DNA from 2 places in the Acidaminococcus fermentans DSM 20731 genome. Region 1 is predicted to be linked to the other one. Evidence: a T-box and tRNA genes for the amino acid it is inferred to sense, from the RefSeq annotation. Region 1 holds a T-box; the other holds one or more tRNA genes.
The links. The T-box of region 1 lies ahead of pheS (phenylalanine--tRNA ligase subunit alpha). A T-box ahead of a tRNA ligase gene usually reads a tRNA of that ligase, here a tRNA-Phe.

Region 1 (11,768 bases):
CCGGGCCGCCGCCTTCATGGAAACATCCAGGGTGATGGTGCTTTTCCCGATGCCCGGGGCCCCGCCCAGAAGGATCAGGGAACCGGGGACGATGCCCCCTCCCAGCACCCGGTCGAATTCATGGATCCCGGTGGTCATCCGCTGGACCTTCACCCGGTCCACCTGTTTCAGGGTCTTGGGGGTGGGGGCCTCCGTCACCGCAAGATAAGACGGCCGCTGCCGGCTGGGAGCCGGCGCCGCCGTTTCTTCCACCAGGGTATCCCACCGGCCGCATTCCGGGCACTTGCCCAGCCATTTGGGAGTGGAATACCCGCAGTTCTGACATACATAATGGGTCTGTGTTTTGGCCACTTACTCCTCCTCCTGGAGCAGCTGGAACGCCGTCCGCACAATCTGTTCCTTGTTTTCTTCGCTTACATGGTCCCCCAGTACATGGAGGAAATAATCCAGCAGCCGGGCTTCCCGGCCGGTGATCAGTTTGTGGGAAGCCAGGGCCTGGACCAGCTGGCCGGACGATTTCACCTCTTTGCCGGAAGGCAGCAGCGGATGGGCCTGGGTCTGCCGGGGCAGCCGGATGATCCGGATGAAGCCCCCGTTCCCCCGTTTGGATTCCACTTCGTAGCCCCGTTCCGGGGTGAAACGGGTGGTCAGGGTATAGGTGATCTGGCTGGGAGCGCAGGACAGTTTTTCCGCCAGCTGGCTCCGCTTCACATCCACCCGGTCCTGTTCATTGGCGAACAGCTCGCTGATGATGAATTGCTCTATGGCATCGGCAATATTGCGCATGATGATTACCTCCTATGGGAAAGACAGGTTCTCCCATGCTCTATTATATTTGACATTTTGACGTTTGGCAAGAGGGAAATGCGGAGGGCTGCTGCCAACGGTCAAAGGAAGATGGTTCTGAAAGAAAACGCAGCTGGGCTGCGTTCCCCTTCAAAAGATTTGCCTGCAAATTTCTCCTTTGGCTACTGACTGGCGATGAGAAAATTCACCCCCAGAAAAATCTGCAGCCCCAGGATCACCGGCACCCCGATGGTGAATTTCAGATGCTTCGTCTTGTGCCGGAACAGGAACATGGCCAACAGGGCTCCCAGGCTGCCCCCCACCGCCGCCAAAAGAAGCAGCCGGATTTCCGGCACCCGCCAGGCTCCCCGCCTGGCACAGAATTTGTCATAGCCGTAAGCGGCAAACGTAATGAGATTGATCAGCAAAAGCCCCCCAGTGAAAGGGGTAAAATGGATTGGCATGAGTTCCTCCTTTGGGGTTCATCGTGAGTCGTTCATCCGGCCAGAGACTAGAAGACTGGGCCCCGAAGCGGCCCACTGATCCTCACCGGCGAGGCCCCGGTCTTCCCGTCCCTCTGTCTTTGGTCCACTCCGCAGCCGGCCAGGAGAACAAGCAAAAAGGCCAGGACCAGCAGGGCGGCCAAGCTCCAATATTTTCTCATGGCAGGCCTCCTTTTTTCTTTCTATTGTACCATACAGGGGAAGCCCGACGACCCGCCATTGTGTTCCGTCCCGTAGGGGGCGCAGGCCCGGCGCCCTGCTGCGAGACATTGCCGACCACTGCTGCCGGGATGTCCTTTTTGCTTCTCCCCAGGCCAACCGGCTCACCCGGCAGATCCTGGACCAGTTCCAGGTCAGGCCGGATTTTCCCTGGGAACATTCTGCCCGTTACCAGTCCTACGGAATTTTCCGCCATGCTTCCAACCGGAAATGGTTCGCCCTCATCATGAATGTGAAGCGTACGGTCCTCCACAAGGATGGCACCCCTGACCTGCTCGACGTGATGAATCTGAAGATCCGGCCCCAGGAGGCGGAACAGCTCCACCACATTCCCGGCATCTATCCTGCCTATCACATGAACCACCGGCTGTGGATTTCTGTGGTGCTGGATAATTCTTTGGCGGACGAAGCCATCCTGGCTCTCATAAAGGCCAGCTATCTTCTTACGGAATGAACCGCCAACTGTTATAGCCCGGACCTTGCAGCTCCCTCCGCCCCTTCAAACCAGCTCCGGGCCGCTTCTTCCTTCAGCCGGGTTCCGATCAGGGTCACCCGGGCCTCTGCCTGGGGGGGAAAACCAGTAATCAGCCACCGGTCCTGGACCAGATCGAACCGGACCCATTCGTTCCCGCAGGGCAGATACCCTTTGGCCCGGGGAATCCGGCCGAAACAGCTTTTGGTCACCAGGTCCAGGAACCGCATCAGGTACAGGGGATGGGGCACGGCCACCCGGGTCAGGGTCACAGTGGTCAGGGCCTCTTCTCCGTGATGATGGTCATGGTCATGATGGTGGTGTTCCTGGCAGGGTTCATGATCCTCTTGCGCCAGGACTAGTCCTCCCCGCTTTTCCAGCAGGCTCCGGAACCAGTCTGCGGACCGTTTTTTGTAATCCCCGGTGATGATCTCCGCCTCCGGAGCCAGTTCCTGGAGTTCCTGGCGGTAAACCGCCGTCTCTTCCGGGGACAGCTGTTCCGATTTGGACAGAACCAGTACGGATCCATGACGGATCTGGTCCAGGCGCAGCTCACTGAAATCATCCTTTTCCCGGAAAAATGTCCCGGCATCCACCAGGGTCAGGGGCGGCAGCAGTTCCAGGGCGTCGTACTGCAGCCCCTCGATGGCCCCCATCAGGGCACTGAGCCGGGCTGCTCCCGTAGGCTCCACAATGAGCACTTCCGGATCCAGGGCGGAGAGGATGGTCATCAGGTTGGTGAGAAAATCCGCCTTGCCGGTGCAGCACACGCAGTTTTCCGTCATTTCGTACACATTCAGGCTCCGGTCCCCATCCCGCAGGACCTTGGCATCCAGGTCCGTTTCCCCGATTTCATTTTCAAAAATGGCAAAATCCACCTGGGGAAGCGTATCCGTCAGATGACGGATGAAGGTGGTTTTTCCGGCTCCCAGGAAGCCGGAGACAATGAGTATTTTCATGGCAATCCTCCCTGCAGGAAAAAGAAGGGGGCTGCTGCCCATCAAGCAGCGCCCCCCTGTTCCATTTTTACCAGATGACCACCGGTTTGATCAGATCGGCAGGTTTGTCCCGCATCATGAACAGTGCTTCTTCCACATGTTCCTTCCCCTGGAAGATATGGGTGACTTCCTTGTGGAGATCCAGACGCCCGCTGGTGGCCAGGCTGGAAAGTTTTTCCATGCGCAGCCGGCCCCCCGGCATAAGCCCTCCGGCAATGGTCTTGTTGGCCATCCCGGCGCCCCATTCCACCCGGGGGATCTTCACATAATCCCCGGAACCCAGGTAATTCACGTTGCCGATCCGTCCCCCGGGTTTCAGACATTTGATGGCTTCGCTGAAGGTATCCACCGTGCCCCCGGCAATGCACACCCGGTCCACCCCGGCGCCGCCGGTCATATCCAGCACCTGCTGGAAGATGGGGCCTTCCTTGTAGCTGATGAATTCATCGGCTCCGTATTCCCTGGCCACCTGACGGCACACCGGCCGGGTCCCCACGGCAATGATCCGGCTGGCTCCCCGTAGGGCACAGGCCCGGACGGACATCAGGCCCACAGGACCGATGCCGATGACCAGCACCGTATCTCCGAACTGGACATCCGCCAGTTCCACCGCATGGAAGCCGGTGGGAACCATGTCGGACATAATGCAGGCATCCACCGGGTCCATCCCCTCCGGCAGATGGGCCAGGTTCCCATCCGCATCGTTCACATGGAAGAAATCCGCAAACACCCCGTCTTTATAGTTGGAGAACTTCCAGCCGCCCAGCATCCCGCCGGAATGCTGCTGCCATCCGGCCTGGGCCGCTTCGGAACTCCAGTCCGGAGTAATGGCGGGCACCAGCACCCGGTCACCGGGTTTGAAATCCTTCACCAGGCTGCCCACTTCCACCACTTCAGCGCAGCATTCGTGGCCCAGGATCATATTGTGCCGGTCCCCGATGGCCCCGGCCCACAGGGTATGGACGTCGGACGAACAGATGGCTACAGCAATGGGACGGCAGATGGCATCCAGGGGGCCGCATACCGGCCGCTCCTTTTCGATCCATCCCGATTCCCCGATTTTCAGCATGGCATATCCTCTCATTGAAGCACCTCCTGATTGTTTCAGATTTCTGACAATTAAACATTTTTAACATTTTCTGATTCTATTATCACAAATTTTCTTCATTTCGTCAAGGAGGCCCGGGGAACATTGACTCTTATCCCCCTTTTCCCTACAATAAAAGTATCTGTTGTATAAAGGAGCCTTACCTATGAAACCCCGCACACAAACCCTGGACTTTTTCTTTACCCACGGAGATCTGCCCCCGGCAGATGGTCTCCTTTGGCGTGAGACGTGAGACGCCTGGCGCGAGACGGAAAAGCGCTCCCGCCGTCCCGCTCTTCCTTCTTCACTTTTCCTTCTTCACCTGTGCTACCACGCCCCGTCCGGTGACCAGCACTACCTTGGCATGGGCTTTTTTGCCGATTTTGTCATAGATCCGTCCTGCACTGCAGGTGTCCCCCAGCACGGTGTGGGGGCTGTTGGCCACATAGCCCACTTTGCCGATGCCCGGCAGTTCCACCCGGATGGCTTCCTTATCATATTCGTTGTCCGGTTCCTTCCTCAGCACCAGTTCCATTTTCCGCCAGAATACCTCGTAGCCCATATAATGGTTGCAGCCGGTAATGGTAATGAAGATCTTTTTCATGATTGTCCCACCTTTCTTTTTCTTACTTCCATTATAGAAGAGTTGGTGGGTAAAAAGGGGGACAGAATATACGAAAAAGGACTTCCCTTTCAGGAAGTCCTTTCAAATTCACTGGCAGGAGTACTAGGATTCGAACCCAGATCGACGGTTTTGGAGACCGTTGCTCTACCATTGAACTATACTCCTATGGAGCGGAAAACGAGATTCGAACTCGCGACCCCCACCTTGGCAAGGTGATGCTCTACCACTGAGCTACTTCCGCATTGGCGACCCAGGACGGACTCGAACCGACGATCTCCGCCGTGACAGGGCGGCATTCTAACCAACTGAACTACTGGGCCGTTGTCGCTTTGCTTTCCAGCGCCGCTGACTTGTTTAGTATACGATAGATAGGGATTTTTGTCAACAGTTTTTTTGAAAAAAGTGGTCAACGGTCAGCTGACCGTTGACCGAGGGTGTGTTTTTTTCACACCCCTTTTTACTCTCTCAATTCCCCTTCGAACCGTTCCTGGACTTTCTTCACCACCTGGTTGATGATGTCGTTGATTTCCTTGTCCTGGAGGGTCCGGGTAATATCCTGGAAGGTCAGGCTGAAGGCCACGCTCTTGCACCCGGCTTTCACCTGCTTGCCGCTGTACACGTCGAACAGCCGCACATCCTTCAGCAGCGGGCCGGCCTGGGTGCGGATTTCCGCCATCAGGTCAACGGCGCTGACGGTCTGGGGCACCACCACGGCAATATCCCGGCTGGTGCTGGGGAACTGGGGAATATGGGTGAACTGGGGAATCCGTTCCGCCCCCTCCACGAAGCTGCTCAGATCCAGTTCCAGCACGAAGGTTTCCCCGCTGAGGCCGAACCGGTCCTGCACCTGGGGATGGAGGGCCCCCATGAAGCCCACGGCCTTCCCGTCATGGAGCACGGTGCAGCTCTTGCCGGGATGGAGGAACTTCTCTTCCGGTTTGGCGTAAGTCACGCCGCTGGCCTGGAGCACTTCCAGCACCAGTTCCAGGTCCCCTTTCAGGTCGAAGAAGTCCACCGCGTCCTTGCTTTCGGTCCAGTTCAGTTCATTCCGTTTGCCGGACAGCACCACACACAGACGGGTCTTTTCCGCAGGCTGTTCTGTCAGGGGCAGAGCCTTGGGCAGGAACACCCGGCCCACTTCGAACAGGGCCACCCGGTCGTTCTGCCGGGCCAGGTTGTAGGCGGCGGTATTCAGCAGGCTGGGCACCAGGGTGGTGCGCATGGTGCGGAAATCGTCGCTGATGGGGTTGATGATCTGGATGGCCTGCCGGCGGCTGTCGTCGGCACCCAGTCCCAGTTTGTCAAAGTCCCCGGCGTTGATGAAGGTGTAGGTCATCACTTCGTCCAGACCCGCATCCGCCAGGCAGTTCCGTACCTTGTCCTTCACGTCCTCGATGGGAGCCTGGCCGCCCCGGGCCATATCCAGCTGGGGCAGGGTGGACGGGATCTTGTCGTAGCCGTACATCCGGGCCACTTCTTCAGACAGGTCCGCATCGCAGGTGCAGTCGTTCCGCCAGGTGGGCACGGTGACCAGCCAGCTTCCGTCGGCCTGGGGTTCCACATCGAACCGGAGCCCTTCCAGGATGGAGCGCATCTCTGCATCGGTGATTTCTTCCGTGCCGATCCGCCGGCGCAGGGCTTCCGGCAGGGCCTTGATCTTCACCGGTTCCTGGGGTACCGGGTAGTCTTCCACCACACCGGCCACGGCCTTGCAGGCGCCCATTTCTTCCAGCAGGTGCACAGCCCGGTTCAGGGCATCGTGGTCCCGGATGGTGTCCACCCCCCGTTCGAACCGCTGGGAAGCTTCACTGCGCAGGCCCAGGTCCTTGGAGGTGTGCCGGATGCTGGGGCCGTAGAAGGTGGCGGATTCCAGCATCACGTTCACGGTCTTGCCGGTGACTTCCGTAGCCAGGCCGCCCATGACGCCCCCCAGACCAATGGCTTTTTCCGGGTCGGCGATGACGATCATGTTGGGATTCAGGTCCCGTTTCTGGCCGTCCAGGGTCACCAGGGTCTCCCCTTCCTGGGCCCGGCGGACGATCCAGGTGTGGTCCGCCACCGTGTCATAGTCGTAGGCATGCATGGGCTGGCCCAGTTCCATCATCACATAGTTGGTCACGTCCACCACATTGTTGATGGGACGGATGTTCACGGCTCGGAGCAGTTTCTGCATCCATTCAGGAGATTCCGTCACCTGGATATCCTTCACCATCCGCATGGCGAACCGGGTGCACAGGTCTTTGCACTGGATTTCCACCTTGGCGCAGTCGGCTGCGCTGCCGGCCGCTTCGTCCCGGGTGGCCAGTTTGGGCAGACGCAGGCTTTGTCCCAGCACCGCGGCAGTTTCCCGGGCCAGGCCCAGCATGTTGAAGCAGTCGCTGCGGTTGGCGGTCAGGTCGATATCCAGCACCACATCATCCAGCCCCAGCAGTTCCTTCACGTCCACCCCGATGGGAGTGTTTTCCGGCAGGATGAAGATCCCGTCCCGCTGTTCCGGCAGCAGCAGTTTGGCATCGATGCCCAGTTCCCCGGCGCTGCACAGCATGCCGTTGGAATCCAGGCCCCGCATCTTGGCGGCCTTCAGGGTCATGCCGCCGGGCAGATGGGAGCCCACCACGGCCACCGGTACCATATCCCCCTGATGCACGTTCTGGGCCCCGGTGAGGATCTGGACCAGTTCCCCCTGCCCCAGGTCCATCTGGCAGATCCACAGATGGTCAGAATTGGGATGCCGTTCGATCTGGGCCACCTTCCCGGTGATGACCCCTTCCAGGCCTTCGCCCAGATGGATTACCTGTTCCACTTCCAGGCCCACCCGGGTCAGTTTGTCCGCCAGCACTTCCGGCGTTACGGGAATATCCACATATTGTTTCAACCAATTAATAGAAGCTAACATTGTCCTTTGCCTCCCACTCAGAATTGACGGATGAACCGCAGGTCATTTTCGAAGAACAGACGGAGATCGTCGATGCCGTACCGCAGCATGGCAATCCGTTCCACGCCCATCCCGAAGGCAAAGCCCTTCATTTTGTCCGGATCGTAGCCGCTCATCCGCAGCACGTTGGGATGCACCATCCCGGCCCCCAGGATTTCCAGCCAGCCGGAGTTCTTGCACACCCGGCAGCCCTTGCCCCCGCACATGACGCAGCTGATATCCACTTCGCAGGAGGGTTCCGTGAAGGGGAAGAAGCTGGGCCGCAGCCGGATCTTCACGCTGTCCCCGAACATCTCCTTGCAGAACAGTTCCAGGGTCCCTTTCAGGTCCGCCAGGGAAATATCCTTGTCCACCACCAGGCCTTCCACCTGATGGAACATGGGAGAATGGGTGGCATCGTAGTCGTTCCGGTACACGGTGCCCGGGCAGATCATCCGGATGGGGGTGTTGGGTTCCCGGCTCTGCATGGTACGGGCCTGTACCCCGGAAGTCTGGGTCCGGAGCAGGATGTCATCGGTGATGTAGAAGGTATCCTGCATATCCCGGGCCGGATGGTCCTTGGGCAGGTTCAGGGCTTCAAAGTTGAAATAGTCCGTTTCGATTTCCGGGCCTTCCACCACTTCGAACCCCATGCGCATGAACACTTTCTTGATGTCCCGCAGGGTCTGGGTCACCGGATGGAGATGGCCCAGGGCCGGTTTCCGTCCCGGCAGGGTGAAATCCAGGGTTTCACTGGCCAGTTTTTCTTCCATCTGATGGGCTTCCAGCAGCTTCATCTGTTCGTTGATCCGCTGTTCCATCTTGGCCCGGACTTCGTTGACCATTTTGCCGATCTTCGGCCGTTCTTCCGCCGCCACGTCTCCCAGGCTCCGGAGAATGGAGGTCAGGGCCCCCTTCTTGCCCAGGTACTGGACCCGGATGTTCTTCAGATCTTCCACACTTTTGACTTGACTGAGATCCTTCTGGATCTTCTCCCGCAGTTCCTGCAGTTTATCGCTCATGTTCACGCCTCCTAAAAAAATAGAACCTCCGTCCCCACAAGGGGCGAAGGTTCGCGGTACCACCCTATTTTTTCACTCATCTGGCCGATAACGGGGCCGGCGCCGGACCTACTCCGTTCAGTCCGGTTGCTCCCAGGTGAACTTCCCCGTTTCTTTCCGTATGGGGCTCCCACCTGCTCCCCACTCTCTGTGACCTCCGGAAATGAGTACTCTCCTGTTCATGGCAAGGTATGGAATTGAATGGAACTATTATAGCACAGTTGAAGGAAGGGGGCAAGGGCTGTATAATAGAATACAAACTGCAATGAATCGGAGGAAGAATCATGGAAGAACTGGAATCCATCCTGAAATCCATCCGGGAGAACCTGACCGGGAACTCCCAGAAAGACATCAAATATCTGCAGGGCTGCATGGAGCTGTACCGGGACCATCCCCTGCACCGGGAAATCATCCGGGCCTGCACCCAGCTGCTGTACAAGCTGATGCCGGAAGAGAGCCGGCAACATTTTGCGGATATGTTCAGCCACGCCTTTGAAAAATTCCGGGCCGATCTGGCGGAAGCCCAGAAACTCACCGGCGCCGGGGATTATGACAAGGCACGGGCCATCCTCACCCCCCATATCCGGGAGGCGGAGCATTCCGCCCTGTTCCAGCCGGATTCGGAAGTGGAATTCCGTTCCTTTGCGGAGCCTATGGAAATGGTGCTGTACCAGCAGTTTTACCAGCCCAGAAAGGCCGTCCAGCAGGCTCCTTTCCCCTTCCATCTGCTCTACCTGCTGCTGGGCGAACTGGAACTGGCCCAGGGCCAGACCAAAGCGGCCCGGAAAGCCCTGGAAAAGGGACTCCGCTGGGATCCCACCAGTGCCCCGGTGCGGTTCTGCTATCTGTCTGTGCTCCGGGAAGAAAAGGACTGGGACGGTTTCGGACGGGTGAACCGGGATGCCTTCCGGCAGGCTTTCCGCCCTGCCGACCTGGCCCGGTGCTACCGGAACGAAGGGGAACGGCTGCTCCACAAGGGCAACTGGCAGGGTGCCCGGTACGCCTTCCTGCTGAGCCTGAACTACGGGGAGGAAGGGGCCGTAAAGGGCCAGCTGGAAACCATCGCCCAGAAGCTGGGAGATGAACTGGCGCCGGCCACCCGGGAAGAACTCACCGCCTTCACCCAGAAGGAAGACATCCCCCTGGGCCCCAATCCGGAAGTGCTCCGGCTGGCCGCCGGCGGAGCCCAGGCCTGCCACAAGGCGGGCAGAGAACAGGAAGCGGACTATTACCTGGATGTGATCCGTCCCTTCCTGTCGGAAAAGGATATGGAAGAACTGAAGAAGAAGTTGGGATATTGAAAAAAAGGGGCTGTGAAAAAATGATTTCTCATTTTTTCACAGCCCCTTTGCCGGTCACTGGTCACTGGCCGTTGACAACCAATCACCCCATCCTCACGATCCTCTGCCCTGCCATCATCCGGGAGAACCGGTGGGAGATGCTGAGCACCGTGCGGCCCCGGGCGGCCCGTTCCAGGGCTTCCAGCACCCGGGCTTCCGTCTGGCTGTCCAGGTTGGCGGTGATTTCGTCCAGAAGGAGCAGCCGGGGTTCCCTGGCCACCGCCCGGGCAATGTTCAGCAGCTGGAGTTCTCCCTGGGAGAACAGTTCGTCCCCCATGGGGGTTTCCTTCCCCTGGGGCATCCGGTCCACGGTTTCCTTCAGTCCCACCAGGGCCAGGGCCCGGTCCACCTGTTCCGGAGTCACCGAACCGTCCCCCAGGGTCACCTGGTCCGCCACCGTTCCGGGAACAATGGAAAACTCCTGTTCCACACAGCCGTACAGACTGCGTTTCTCCCCTTCCGGGATGGTCCCGGCCCGGTGTCCCAAAAGAGCCACATTTCCCTGCCAGGGACTGTACATCCCCAGCAGCAGCTTGAACAGGGTGCTTTTCCCGCAGCCGCTGGGCCCCATGAGGATGGCCTGTTCCCCGGGTTCCAGGCTGCAGGAAAAGTCCCGGAGGATGGGCCGGGCCGGATCGTACCCGAAAGTCACATGGGAAAAAGCCACCGCCTTTTGCCGCAGTTCTTCCGGCAGGGGACTGGCGGAAACCGGTTCCCGTTCCGGTTCATCCAGGAATTCCCCGATGTGCTGGATCCCGGCCATGGCGCTCTGGATGCTCTGGATTTCCATGCCGATGCTTTCCAGGGGACCGAAGATCTTCCCCACATAAGCGATCACCGCCACGGCAGACCCAACGGAAAGACCGAACAGATCCGCCCAGGCAGGCCCCTGGGAGGCTCCCACCATGATCACCGCCACCACTGCCGCCTGGGTCACCAGGATGATGGGAGAATAGATCCCGTCGAACACATTGGCCCGGTTGATGGCCCGGAAGCTGTCGGTGATCAGGGAATCGTACCGGTCTTCCATATACGGTTCCTTCCCCAGGGTGTGGATGGTCCGGATGTTTCGGATGGTCTCCGGCACATGGCTGTTCACCCGTCCGATGGCCCGCCGGTTTTCCCGCTGGGCCGCCAGGGTCCCCCGCTGGAAATGCCGGGTGAGCATAAACAGCAGGGGCAGCACCAGGCACAGGATGGCGAACAGGCCCCGGCTCCGGCTCCACAGGATCCCCAAAATCCCCAGCAGTTTGCAGGCGTCCGCCAGCATCCCCACGATTCCGTCAGAATACAGAGCATCGATGGTGTCCCCGTCGTTGACGAACACTGAAGCGGTCTGACCGCTGGGATGGCCGGTAAAGTACCGGGCCGGCAGCCGGTCCAGCTTGGCGCACAGGGTGGACCGGAGCCCGTGGGTCACCTTCTGGCCGAACAGGGTGATGGCCCCGTTCTGGGCTGTTTCACAGCAGTCCGACAGGACGATGAGCCCGATGTAGAGAGCCCACAGCTGCCAGGGGATCCCTCGGCCTTCCGTCAGGCTGTCCACCGCTTTTTCCAGTACCAGGGGCGGCAGCAGGGAGGTGGTCACCGAAAGGACCACCAGGACGGCCACCAGGGCCCAGGTCCGGGGATGGGCCTGGAGGGTGCCTTTGACACTTTTCCATACAGGATTCTCATTGTTCATCCAGATCCACTCCTTCCTGCTGGAGCTGCACCAGTCGGGCATAGCCGGGCTCTTCCTGCAGCAGCTGGTCATGGGTACC
Region 2 (11,768 bases), 180 kb from region 1:
ATTATCCTGATTTTCGCTGCCCTGGGTGTTTTCCTTATGGAAATCGCGACCCCTCTGCTGGGTGAATTTGTGTCTTCCGATACCCTGAAACTGGGCTTTCTGGGAGTGACGCCCCTGAATCTGATCATGGGGATCATCGGTGCCCTGATCTTCGGCTATATCGGCAAAGCAGCCGCCACGCCCCTGATCCATTACACCCTCCATTATTCCGAAATCCTGGCTTCCTATCTGGCTGATCTGCCCACCGGGGACATCTTTGTCCTGTCCATCGGAGTGATTACCGGGCTGATCGTGGCCACCCTGCTGGGGACGGCCTTTTCCCGGCTGCCCATTGTGGGACCCTATATTTCCCTGATCTTCAGCATCATGGGGGCCATCATCGGGGCCAAAGTGGCTTTGAACAAACGCGAGGATATCCTTTTATTCTTCAATCGAGTCTGGTTTGCCCGGAACAAGGACAATACCCGGAAAAACAATACTCGGAATGCTTCCCGCACTTATAAACTGTTGGATACCAGCGTTCTCATCGACGGCCGCATCCTGGATGTGATCCGCCTGGGCTTTTTGGAAGGGGTCATCGTGATCCCCAAATTCGTCCTGGAAGAACTCCAGAAAATCGCTGATTCCGGGGATACCTTGAAACGGAACCGGGGCCGGCGGGGACTGGACATCGTCCGGGCCATCCAGGCAGACAAGAATGCGGTGGTGGAAATCGCCGAGAAGGATTATGACGACATTACGGAAGTGGATACCAAACTGGTCCGTCTGGCCAAAGAGCGGGGCGGCATGGTGGCCACCAACGACTTCAACCTGAGCAAGGTGGCGGAAATCCAGGGAGTCCGGGTGCTGAACATCAACGACCTGGCCAATGCCCTGAAACAGTCCGTCCTGCCCGGGGAAGAACTCCAGATCTATCTGGCCAAGGAAGGCAAGGAACCGGGCCAGGCCATCGGGTACCTGGATGACGGGACCATGGTGGTAGTGGAAGGGGGCAAACGCTGCGTGAACTTCACCGTTCCGGTGACCGTAACCTCCGTGCTCCAGACTTCTGCCGGCCGGATGATCTTTGCCAAACTGAAATAAGATAAGGAATGATGGGATGAACAACGAATTGGTTTGCATCATTGCCGCCGCAGGTATGGGAAAAAGGCTGGGTTTGGGGTATAATAAAAATTATGCCTGTATCCGTGGCATCCCCATCCTGGTCCGCAGCCTGCACCAGATGAGCCAGGTGCCCGGCCTGGACCTGGCCCTGGTGGCCGTAGCCCCGGGAGAAGAGGAGGGGGCCCGGCAGCTGCTGGAAGAATGGCAGCCCCGGCAGTTCCCGAACCTGTCCTGGAACATCGTCACCGGCGGGAAAGAACGGCAGGACTCCGTGGCCAATGCCCTGGCCCGGCTGCCGGAAAATACCCAGTGGGTGGCGGTCCACGACGGCGCCCGTCCCTTTGCGGATCCGGAACTGATCCAGCGGGTCTGGGACAAGGCCCGGGAAACGGGAGCGGCTGTGGCGGCAGTGCCCTGCAAGGACACCATCAAAATGGCGGACCTGGAAAAATCCGTGGAACGGACCCTGGACCGGAGCCGTCTGTGGGCGGTCCAGACCCCCCAGATTTTCCGCCCCGGCCTGCTCCGGGAAGGCTTTTCTCTGGCCCGGGAGCAGCATCTGGATGTAACCGACGACGCCAGCCTGGTGGAAGCGCTCCGGAAAAAAGTGGGCCTGGTGATGGGCTCCTATGACAACCGGAAGATCACCACGCCGGAAGACCTGGACTGGGCCCAGGATCTGGCAGCACGCAGGGAGGGAAAGAACATGGAATTTCGAATCGGCTCCGGCTATGATGTCCATCGTCTGGTGGAAGGCCGTCCCTTGATCCTCTGCGGGGTCACCGTGCCCTGGGACAGGGGACTGGATGGCCATTCCGATGCGGATGTGGCGCTCCATGCCCTGATGGATGCCTTGCTGGGGGCGGCCGGCATGGGGGATATCGGGCGGCTGTTCCCGGATACGGATGATGCCTATCTGGGGGCGGACAGCCGGAAACTGCTGGCGGCTGTGCTGGAAAAACTCCGCGCTGCCGGCTGGCAGGTGAACAATGTGGATGTGACCATCATCGCCCAGCGGCCCAAACTGGCTCCCTATGAGCCGGCCATGCTGGAGAATCTGCTCACAGACCTGGGGCTGCCCCGGGACGCTGTGAACGTAAAGGCCACCACCACGGAAAAACTGGGCTTTACCGGCCGGGGAGAAGGCATCGCTGCCGAAGCCGTGGCCAGTCTTACAAGATAAAAACCTTTGGGAGGAAGATACAATGGAAAAGAAACTGAAAGTACGTTTTGCACCCAGCCCCACCGGGCCGTTCCACATCGGAGGCGCCCGTTCCGCTCTGTTCAACTGGCTGCTGGCCCGGAAGGAAAACGGGGTCATGCTGCTGCGGATCGAAGATACCGACCGGGACCGGTCCAAACCGGAATGGGAAGCCAACATCAAGGCTGCCCTGAAATGGCTGGGCATCGACTGGGATGAAGGCGTGGACGTGGGAGGTCCCAACGGCCCCTACCGCCAGATGGAACGGCTGGATATTTATAAAAAATACACTGACAAGCTGCTGGCAGAAGGCAAGGCCTATTACTGCTACTGCACCCCGGAAGAACTGGAAGCGGAACGGGAAGCCCTGACCGCCCAGGGGAAAATGCCCCGGTACATGGGCAAATGCCGGAACCTGACTCCGGAACAGCGGGCCGCCTACGAAGCGGAAGGCCGGAAACCCACCATCCGGTTCCGGGTACCGGAAAATGAAGACATCGTGGTCCATGATGAAGTCCGCGGGGATGTGCATTTCGATTCCAACGGCATCGGGGACTTTGTCATCGTGAAAAGCGACGGCATCCCCACCTACAACTACGCCGTGGTCATCGACGATGCCCTGATGGGGGTCAACTGCGTGATCCGGGCAGAAGAACATCTGTCCAACACCCCCCGGCAGCTGCTGCTGTACGATGCCCTGGGCTTTGAAAAACCCACCTTCGGCCATATTTCCCTGATCCTGGGACCGGACCACAAGAAGATGAGCAAACGGCACGGGGCCACCTCCGTGGATCAGTACCGGCAGATGGGCTATCTGCCCGATGCCATTGTGAACTTCCTGGCACTCCTGGGCTGGTCTCCCAATTCCGACCAGGAAATCTTCTCCCGGGAAGAACTGATCCAGCAGTTCTCTCTGGACCATGTGGCCAAGAACCCGGCCGTATTCGACATCAAGAAACTGAACTGGCTGAACGCCCACTATATGCGCCAGCTGTCCGATGAGGACTATGTGGCCTTTGCGGTGCCCTTCATGAAGGAAGCCGGCTACATGACCGGGGAAGAAACCGGCGAAAAGCTGGAATGGCTGAAGAAGGTCATCCTCACCGCCCGGGACCAGGCGGAATTCGGGAAGGAAATCCCTGAAAAAGTGGCCCTGTACTTCACCGATGAATTCGATTTCGAAACCCCGGAAGCGGAAGCTGTCCTGAAGGAAGAAACGGTGCCCCAGGTGATGGGCCTGTTCCTGGACAAACTGGCCGCTGCGGAAGGCCTGGACCATGCAGCCACCAAGGCCCTGTTCAAGGCCGTACAGAAAGAAACCAAACTGGGGGGCAAGAAAGTATTCATGCCCGTCCGGGTGGCTCTCACCGGCAATCAGCACGGACCGGAACTGGCGGAAATGATTCCCCTCCTGGGCAAAGAACGTGTGGCATCCCGGATCCGGGGCAGCCTGGCCAAAGCCGGCGTGAACCTGTAAGGAAAGGAGCTTCCTATGAGCATCCGTGTTTATAATGATATGACCCGGCAGAAAGAGGAATTCGTTCCTCTCCATCCGGGGAAAGTGGGGATCTATGTGTGCGGGGTCACCCCCTACAACCATCCCCATATCGGCAATGCCCGCCCCTTTGTGGTGTGGGATACCATCCGCCGGTTCCTGGACCACGAAGGGTACGATGTGACCTATGTCCAGAACTTCACCGATGTGGACGACAAGATCATCCGGGCCGCCAATGAAGAAGGGGTCACCTGGGATGTGATTGCCAACCGGTACATCAAGGCTTATTTCGAAGTGATGGACAAACTCCATGTGAAGCGGGCCCACATCTATCCCCGGGTTTCCGAACACATTCCCGACATCATCCACACCGTCCAGGAGCTCATCAACAACGGTTACGGTTATGTGGTGGACGGGGACGTGTACTACCGGGTGGAAAGATTCAGCCATTACGGGGAACTGTCCGGCCGGAAACTGGACGACATGATGGCCGGCGCCCGGGTGGACGTGGACGAACGGAAAGAGAACCCCATGGATTTCGCCCTGTGGAAATCCGCCAAACCGGGAGAACCTTCCTGGGACAGCCCCTGGGGCAAAGGCCGGCCGGGCTGGCACATTGAATGCTCCACCATGAGCACCAAATACCTGGGCAACACCCTGGATTTCCATGGCGGCGGCAGCGACCTGATCTTCCCCCATCATGAAAACGAAATCGCCCAGAGCGAAGGGGCCACCGGGGTCCATCCCTTTGTCCGGTACTGGGTCCACAACGGATTCATCACCATCAACGAAGAAAAAATGTCCAAATCCCTGGGCAACTTCAAGACCGTGTACGATCTGCTGAAGGAATACGAACCGGAAACCATCCGCTATTTCATCCTGAACACCCATTACCGCAGTCCCCTGGACTTCAGCCAGGAACGGCTGGCGGAAGCGGGACGGAGCCTGGAACGGCTGCGTACGGCTCAGAACAACCTGCAGGAAATCCAGCAGGTGATCACCGTGGGGCCGGATGCGGAAAGCCTGGCGCTCCGGGACAAAGTGGAAGAACTGCGGAAAGGGTTCTTCGATGCCATGAGCGACGACTTCAACACCTCCCTGGCCATCAGCTACCTGTTTGCCCTGGCCAAGGAAATCAACGTATACCACAATGCTATCATCAGCGGTGCCAAGAAGCCTGATGGCAAACTGGTGGAACAGATCGACAAGGCCTGGAAGGAAATGATCGGGGTCATCGGGATCCTGGAAAACCAGCCGGCTGCCAACGGAGAAGGGGGCGCGGTGAGCAACGAGGAAGCGGAAATCGCCGCCAGGATCGAAGAACGCCAGGCTGCCCGGAAAGCCCGGGATTTTGCCAAAGCCGATGCCATCCGTGACGAACTGGCTGCCAAGGGAATCATCCTGGAAGACACGCCCCAGGGCGTACGGTGGAAGAGAAAGTGAGATACGAACAGTATCAGCGGCTCCTGGACCATGTGCTGGCCACCTGCGGAGAAACCCAGACTATGCCGGAACCCCGGCTGATCCATCCGGTGGAACTGGCCTATATCGGGGATGCGGTGTTTTCCCTGTACGTGCGGATGCGGATCCTGCCCGTCAGCAGCCATGTACAGGTGCTCCACGATCTGGCCAGCCGGATGGTGTCTGCAGTGATGCAGGCCAAAGCCATGGACGCCCTGGAACCGGAACTCACCGAAGAAGAAGCCCAGATTGCCCGCCGGGGACGGAACACCAAAAGCACCGTGCCCAAAAGCGCCAGTGTCCGGGAATACCGTCAGGGCACGGCCTTTGAGGCCCTTATGGGCTATCTGTATCTCATGGACCGGAAAGACCGGCTCCAGGCCCTGATGGACCATTCCTTTGAACTGATCCGCCAGGCCATGGAGGAGGAAAGGAAACAGAAGAGAAAATGATGCACGTAAAACTGCTCCGCTATACCCCCGAACCGGACCGGACCGTGGCCATGAGCGCCCGGCTCTGCTATTCTCCCATCGGGGCGGCGGAACTGGAAAACAAAATGACGGACCAGGAAGTGGCCAGCCTGGTACGCCGGCTGGGCCAGATGGGGCATACCTCCACCTTTGAGCATGTAAGCTTCACCTTTGCCATCGAAGGGGTATCCCGGGTACTGACCCATCAGCTGGTGCGCCACCGGATCGCTTCCTACAGCCAGCAGAGCCAGCGGTATGTGAAGGAACATGATTTCGAGACCATCCTGCCGCCCACCCTGGCTGCCCGGCCCGAATGCAAAAAAGAATTCGAGGAGCTGTGCGGAAAGATCCAGGATTTGTACAACAAATGGACGGAGGCGGGGGTGCCGGCGGAAGATGCCCGGTATATCCTGCCCAACGCGGCGGAGACCAAGATCGTGGTCACCATGAATGCCCGGAGCCTGCTCCATTTCTTCCAGCTCCGGTGCTGCTCCCGGGCCCAGTGGGAAATCCGTGCCCTGGCCTGGGAAATGCTCCGGCAGGTGAAGGAAGTGGCGCCTATCCTCTTTGAAAAAGCCGGCCCCACCTGCGAAAGTGACCGGGTCTGCCACGAAGGGAAAATGAGCTGCGGACGGCTGGAAAAGCTCCTGGCCCAGGATGCCGCCAAAGCCGGGGAGAAGGCGTAACCGGCCATGGGGTACAAACCGATTGAAGAAATCCAGAAGGAAACCCGGGAGTGGGATTTTATCCGGGAGCTGCCGGACCAGGTGGGTCCGTTCACCAAAAAACTGGTGGATACCATCAGCGGCCAGGTGCTCACCATCTGCCGGTATGAGGCTCCGGAACTCCGGGCCAGACTGGATATCATCTACACCTCGGAAACTTTCGATTACATTGTGATCCACACCATGGGCATGAATTCCTATCGGGACATCCGGTTCATCTACAAGGACCGGGACGTGTTCGCCAAAAACGTCAGGGCCTACCTGCCCGGGATCCTCCACAGCATGGAAGACCCCACCAGTGTGAACCTGGGGGAACAGGTGGCCGAGCACGGGATCCTGACCTGGGAATACGGCAACCATCTGCCGGAAAAAATCGGGCCCTTTGAGCTGTATATCAAACCCGCCCATGCCATCGAGCACATCAACGGATCCATCATCCTCATCGATTATTCCGATTTTCAGCGGATGGACCAGCTGATCATCATGTACAACCGGCTGCGGGACCAGTTTTTCGGAGAGGTGAAGATCAATTCCGTGTTCCATGCGTCCATGGATTTTGACAGCCGGAACCTGAAAGAACTGGAAACCAAACTGAAAGAACACCTGGAACCCACCCTGCAGAAAGTGACCCAGGCAGATCATGATCTGTAAGAAGGAAATTGGAAATATCCGCCCATACAAGGGCGGGGGATAAGGAGAAAAAAGTCCTTGACTTTTTTCTCCTTATCTCTTATACTATACAAGTCGGCGCTTGAAGAAGACGCCGCAACGGCCCAGTAGTTCAGTTGGTTAGAATGCCGCCCTGTCACGGCGGAGATCGTCGGTTCGAGTCCGTCCTGGGTCGCCAATGCCTCGGTAGCTCAGTTGGTAGAGCAAAGGACTGAAAATCCTTGTGTCCGCAGTTCGATTCTGCGCTGAGGCACCATTCTTCAAGCGGAAGTAGCTCAGTGGTAGAGCATCACCTTGCCAAGGTGGGGGTCGCGAGTTCGAATCTCGTTTTCCGCTCCAATTTTTTATGGCGACGTAGCCAAGCGGTAAGGCAGAGGTCTGCAAAACCTTTATCCCCAGTTCGATTCTGGGCGTCGCCTCCAAATGAAAGTTAAAGAGGGTGTTGCATGTGTGAAAACCCACACATGCGGCACCCTCTTTTGTAACTGGTCATTTGGCCGCTGACAGTTGATGAGGCTGAACAGCCCCTTTTTACAGAAAGGACTTCCCATGCACCTGGAAACCCATTACGACCGCACCTATGCCCGCCTTACCCGGCCCTTCCGGACCCGCCCCTGGGCCATCCGGGGCCTGTTTCTTCTGAACGGGGGCCTGGTGATCCTCATGTACATCGCCTATCCCCTGCTTCTGTGGCAGCTGTGGCAGCAGGGCGGCCTGGCCGGTAATACCGCCCTCCAGAAAGCCTTCTGGATCCCGGCCCTTTCCTTCCTGCTGCTCACCCTGGTCCGCAGCAAAATCAACCGGCCCCGGCCCTACGAGTTCTGGACCCTGCAGCCCCTGCTGCCCCGGAACAAGCAGGGAGAATCCTTCCCCAGCCGCCATGTGTTTTCCTCCACCATCATCGCCATGACCTACCTGTACTTCCAACCACCCCTGGGCCTGGCCTTCCTGGCCGTCAGCCTGGCCAGTGCGGTGGTAAGAGTCCTGGCCGGCGTCCACTATCCCAGCGATGTGGCAGCGGGAATGGGGGCGGGGGTTGTGGCCGGACTGCTGCTTTGGGCTCTCGCATAACCCCTGGGCGCCAGAGCAGGCCATCTGCTTTGTCAGGAGGGATTTGTAAGCTGGGCATGTACCACTTTGTACTATGCCAAACTTACAAATCCCTCCTTTCGCGTATCTGGGCACATCTGCCGCGCCTGGAGGAATCCGGGAGGCCATCCGCATTCGCGCATCTGGCCCCATCTCGTGTGCCTGAAAAAATCGTAGATTGCTTCATGCCGAATCCGTAGGGGACGCAGGCCCGGCGGCCCGCCTGCAGTACCGCATAATAGGACTGCACGTCCCAAAGTCCGCCCCGGGAGGGGCGGGGGACCATGCGCAGCATGGTGATGGGGGCATCGGCAACAGCCGATATTTTGCAGGCCCCCTGGACAACAGAAGAACATGGTCCAGCAGCCGGTACAATATCCAAACCGGACAATCTGACGTCTTTATCAACTGTCGCGATGAACGATATATCTTTAAACCAGGCGTTTTTTTACACCGGGAATATGGTATAGTAGAAGAAGTAGAAGAAGAAAATATCATCCTCTTCCGTTATCTATAGCTTTTCGACAACAGAGAACTTCCCCATATAGGGAGAATGGGAGACCATCATTATCGTTCTCGCGGGAGTCAAACAGACCTACAATCTGGAAGCTTCCATAATCCTGCAAGTGCGAGAGGGAAGCGAACAGAAAGAACAAGCATCTGGAAACGGGAACTGGAAAATCTGGAAACCGCCTTTCGCGGAAAAAGATGGAAGAACTTGAGAAACTCAAGCTGGCCCGTCTGACGTCGCCCCCCGTATGGGGGCGTGGATTGAAATCGCCTCAGTAGCCTGCATGGTGGACAGGCTCTGGTTCGCCCCCCGTATGGGGGCGTGGATTGAAATAGCCAGACCATCGCCCCGATTTTAGAGCAATACGGTCGCCCCCGTATGGGGGCGTGGATTGAAATTCGTATGGTAATCCGGCGGGGAGCCTTTGTGGGTGGATGGGTATAGGTTTCTTTGCCTTGACAGAACCCCCTACCCGCTGACGCGGGTCCTTTCCCCCTTTCAGGGGGACACAGGTAGGGACGGGCGTCTGGCGGGGCGCCGGGCCTGCGCCCCCTACGGCATCGCAATGGGTCAATGATGAAGGGTTTACCGAGAACCTGTTGATACAGACTTCCCCGCCCTTTTCCTTCATTTCCCCGGGTTTTTATGGTAAAATGAAAATTATATCCAAATACCCATTCTGTTGTGCAAAAGGAGCCTCTTTATGTTCCATACGGCCTTTTCGGAATCCGATCCCGATTCCTTCATCCATCATCACCTGAATTATTTCCTGCCCACCATCTATACCATCACCGACTGGGTGATGATCCTGCTGGCGGAATTCCTGGCGTACCACCTGCGGGGGGCTGTTACCGGGAACACCCATTTCCATATGCCCTGGCTGAACTTCTGGGTGGCCTTTCCATTGCTTTTCCTGCTGTTTTTCCGCCAGGGGGGCATCTACACCAAGCATCTTGGGTACTGGAAGCTGCTGGAAACCATTTTCCGGGCCTGTACCTATGCGGCCGGGGCCATTGTGGTCTTTGTGTACCTGTCCCATATTTCTGCCAGCACCTCCCGGCTTTTCGTAGGACTCCTCTGGATCTTTTCCATTATCCTGGTGACCCTGTTCCGGTACTTCTTCACCCATGTGCTGAACTGGGCTGGGGTGGGGAGTGTTCCGGTGCTCCTGGTGGGGGCCGGAAAAACGGCCCGTCTGGTGCTCCAGGGCATCCGGGACGACATCGGTCTCAACTTCAATGTAATCGGTTATGTGGATGACGCCGGTCCTCAGGAAGAAAACGTGGGAAACCTGCCCTATCTGGGCACCTTTGGCCAGGTGGTGGAGGTCATCGAAAAGACCCAGGTCCAGGATGTGTGCATTGCCGTGCCTGGGATGACTCCGGAAAAACTGAACCGGCTGATCCATGTGATCCAGCCCCATGTGCGGAATCTGTCCTTTGTTCCGGATCTGATCGGTCTGCCGGTGAACGGCATTGAAGTGGATTCCCTGTTCAACGAACGGCTGATGTTCATGAGCCTGAAGAACAACCTGGCCCGGTCCTACAACCGGGTCATCAAACGAATCTTTGACCTGGTGCTGACCACCATCGGCGTGGTCCTTCTGAGCCCCATTTTCCTGCTCCTGGCCATCCTGATCAAGCTGGATTCCCGGGGCCCTGTGATCTTTGCCCATAAGCGGATCGGCAAGGGGGGCAAGCTGTTTCCCTGTTTGAAGTTCCGGACCATGTGCGTGGATGCGGATCAGAAACTGAAAGAATACCTGGCGGCCAATCCGGAAGCCCGGAAAGAATGGGAAGCGGAATTCAAGCTGAAGGATGATCCCCGGGTGACCCGGGTGGGGAAAGTGCTGCGAAAAACCAGTCTGGACGAACTGCCCCAGCTGTTCAACGTACTTATCGGCCAGATGAGCCTGGTGGGCCCCCGGCCCATTGTCACGGCGGAAATCCCCAAATACGGGCCCTACATCAAGGACTTCTACATGGTCCATCCCGGCATCACCGGCATGTGGCAGGTGAACGGCCGTAGCGACACCACCTACGAAGAACGGGTCCAGATGGACTCCTGGTACGTCCGCAACTGGGGCGTATGGCTGGATATCATGCTGCTGTGGAGGACGTTCGGGGTAGTATTGCAGCATAAGGGAGCGTACTGAGAGGCGGTTTTAGATAGAGGTCAGATTTGTTTATAGCCACCAAGCTGACGTCTGACTTCTGAAAGGCCCGAAGAGCCGGTCTGACTTCTTTATACTTATAGGGAGGAAAAAACAATAAGCACACTTTCTGAAAATGTCATTTCGCAATTCTATGAATTCGTCGATAAAAAAACGGGGGGCACAATCTGGAATCTGATGAACAGCTGGAGGCTCTGTTGAAGGAATTCATGGAACAGTACAATGTCAGCTTGGATGATGCACCTCCTTTGTCCAAAGAGGATGCCAAAACCGTTTACGACTGGCTGGAACTGTCCGATCAGCAAAAAACGAAAAAAGCCAAGCGAGAATGCCTGGAAAAAGCCAAAGAACTGGATCCCTTCGATGTGGATGTCCTTATGCAGCTCTTGCTATAGGAAAAGAAACAGAAATGGGAATACATTCAGGAAGTCAAAAAATCCTGGATCTGGGCAAAGAAAACCTGAAGCGGCAGAAATTGTACAAAGAATCCATGGGGAATTTCTATATGGTCATTGATACCCGTCCCTATATGCGGGCCATGCAGTATTATTTTGAACTCCTTGAGAGTTGCTGCATGATCCAGCAGGCCATTACTGTAGCCAGAGAAATGCTCAAACTAAACAGGAATGACAACCAGGGGATTCGTTTTTATCTGATGGCCCTGCATGTATACAGCGAAGACGAATTCAATGCCAGTAAGCTGATTCAGGAAAATAAAGGGGAAGAAAATCGTTGTTTCTTTGCCATGTCCATGGCGCTCCTGAAATTCAGACAGGGAAAATGGAAAGAAGCTCAAGTTATTTTAGAACGGCTTAAGACCCAGTACAATGGATTCCAGAACTTCCTTCGGGATGCTGCAGCAGGAGGAAA

Region 2: it has a tRNA-Phe gene. The T-box ahead of pheS (phenylalanine--tRNA ligase subunit alpha) is inferred to sense a tRNA for this amino acid. The anticodon was not compared.

Annotation. Positions count from the first base shown of each region.
Region 1 is NC_013740.1:1,016,025-1,027,792, reverse strand. Features, by position in the region: gene radA (DNA repair protein RadA) at 1-351, opposite strand, end outside; gene ACFER_RS04685 (CtsR family transcriptional regulator) at 352-786, opposite strand; gene ACFER_RS04680 (DUF1294 domain-containing protein) at 969-1,250, opposite strand; gene ACFER_RS11935 (MmcQ/YjbR family DNA-binding protein) at 1,441-1,962, shown strand; gene ACFER_RS04665 (GTP-binding protein) at 1,974-2,939, opposite strand; gene ACFER_RS04660 (NAD(P)-dependent alcohol dehydrogenase) at 3,007-4,062, opposite strand; gene ACFER_RS04655 (HIRAN domain-containing protein) at 4,370-4,669, opposite strand; tRNA gene ACFER_RS04650 (tRNA-Trp) at 4,782-4,855, opposite strand; tRNA gene ACFER_RS04645 (tRNA-Gly) at 4,857-4,931, opposite strand; tRNA gene ACFER_RS04640 (tRNA-Asp) at 4,934-5,010, opposite strand; gene pheT (phenylalanine--tRNA ligase subunit beta) at 5,148-7,586, opposite strand; gene pheS (phenylalanine--tRNA ligase subunit alpha) at 7,604-8,626, opposite strand; T-box leader at 8,663-8,857, opposite strand; gene ACFER_RS04625 (hypothetical protein) at 8,950-9,966, shown strand; gene ACFER_RS04620 (ABC transporter ATP-binding protein) at 10,049-11,689, opposite strand; gene ACFER_RS04615 (ABC transporter ATP-binding protein) at 11,679-11,768, opposite strand, start outside.
Region 2 is NC_013740.1:835,167-846,934, forward strand. Features, by position in the region: gene ACFER_RS03765 (PIN/TRAM domain-containing protein) at 1-1,083, shown strand, start outside; gene ispD (2-C-methyl-D-erythritol 4-phosphate cytidylyltransferase) at 1,100-2,287, shown strand; gene gltX (glutamate--tRNA ligase) at 2,310-3,782, shown strand; gene cysS (cysteine--tRNA ligase) at 3,798-5,243, shown strand; gene ACFER_RS03785 (Mini-ribonuclease 3) at 5,240-5,713, shown strand; gene thyX (FAD-dependent thymidylate synthase) at 5,713-6,417, shown strand; gene ACFER_RS03795 (hypothetical protein) at 6,424-7,107, shown strand; tRNA gene ACFER_RS03800 (tRNA-Asp) at 7,227-7,303, shown strand; tRNA gene ACFER_RS03805 (tRNA-Phe) at 7,306-7,381, shown strand; tRNA gene ACFER_RS03810 (tRNA-Gly) at 7,390-7,464, shown strand; tRNA gene ACFER_RS03815 (tRNA-Cys) at 7,474-7,547, shown strand; gene ACFER_RS03820 (phosphatase PAP2 family protein) at 7,675-8,196, shown strand; gene ACFER_RS11340 (hypothetical protein) at 8,499-8,684, shown strand; gene wbaP (undecaprenyl-phosphate galactose phosphotransferase WbaP) at 9,429-10,880, shown strand; gene ACFER_RS03830 (hypothetical protein) at 11,096-11,293, shown strand; gene ACFER_RS03835 (hypothetical protein) at 11,227-11,768, shown strand, end outside.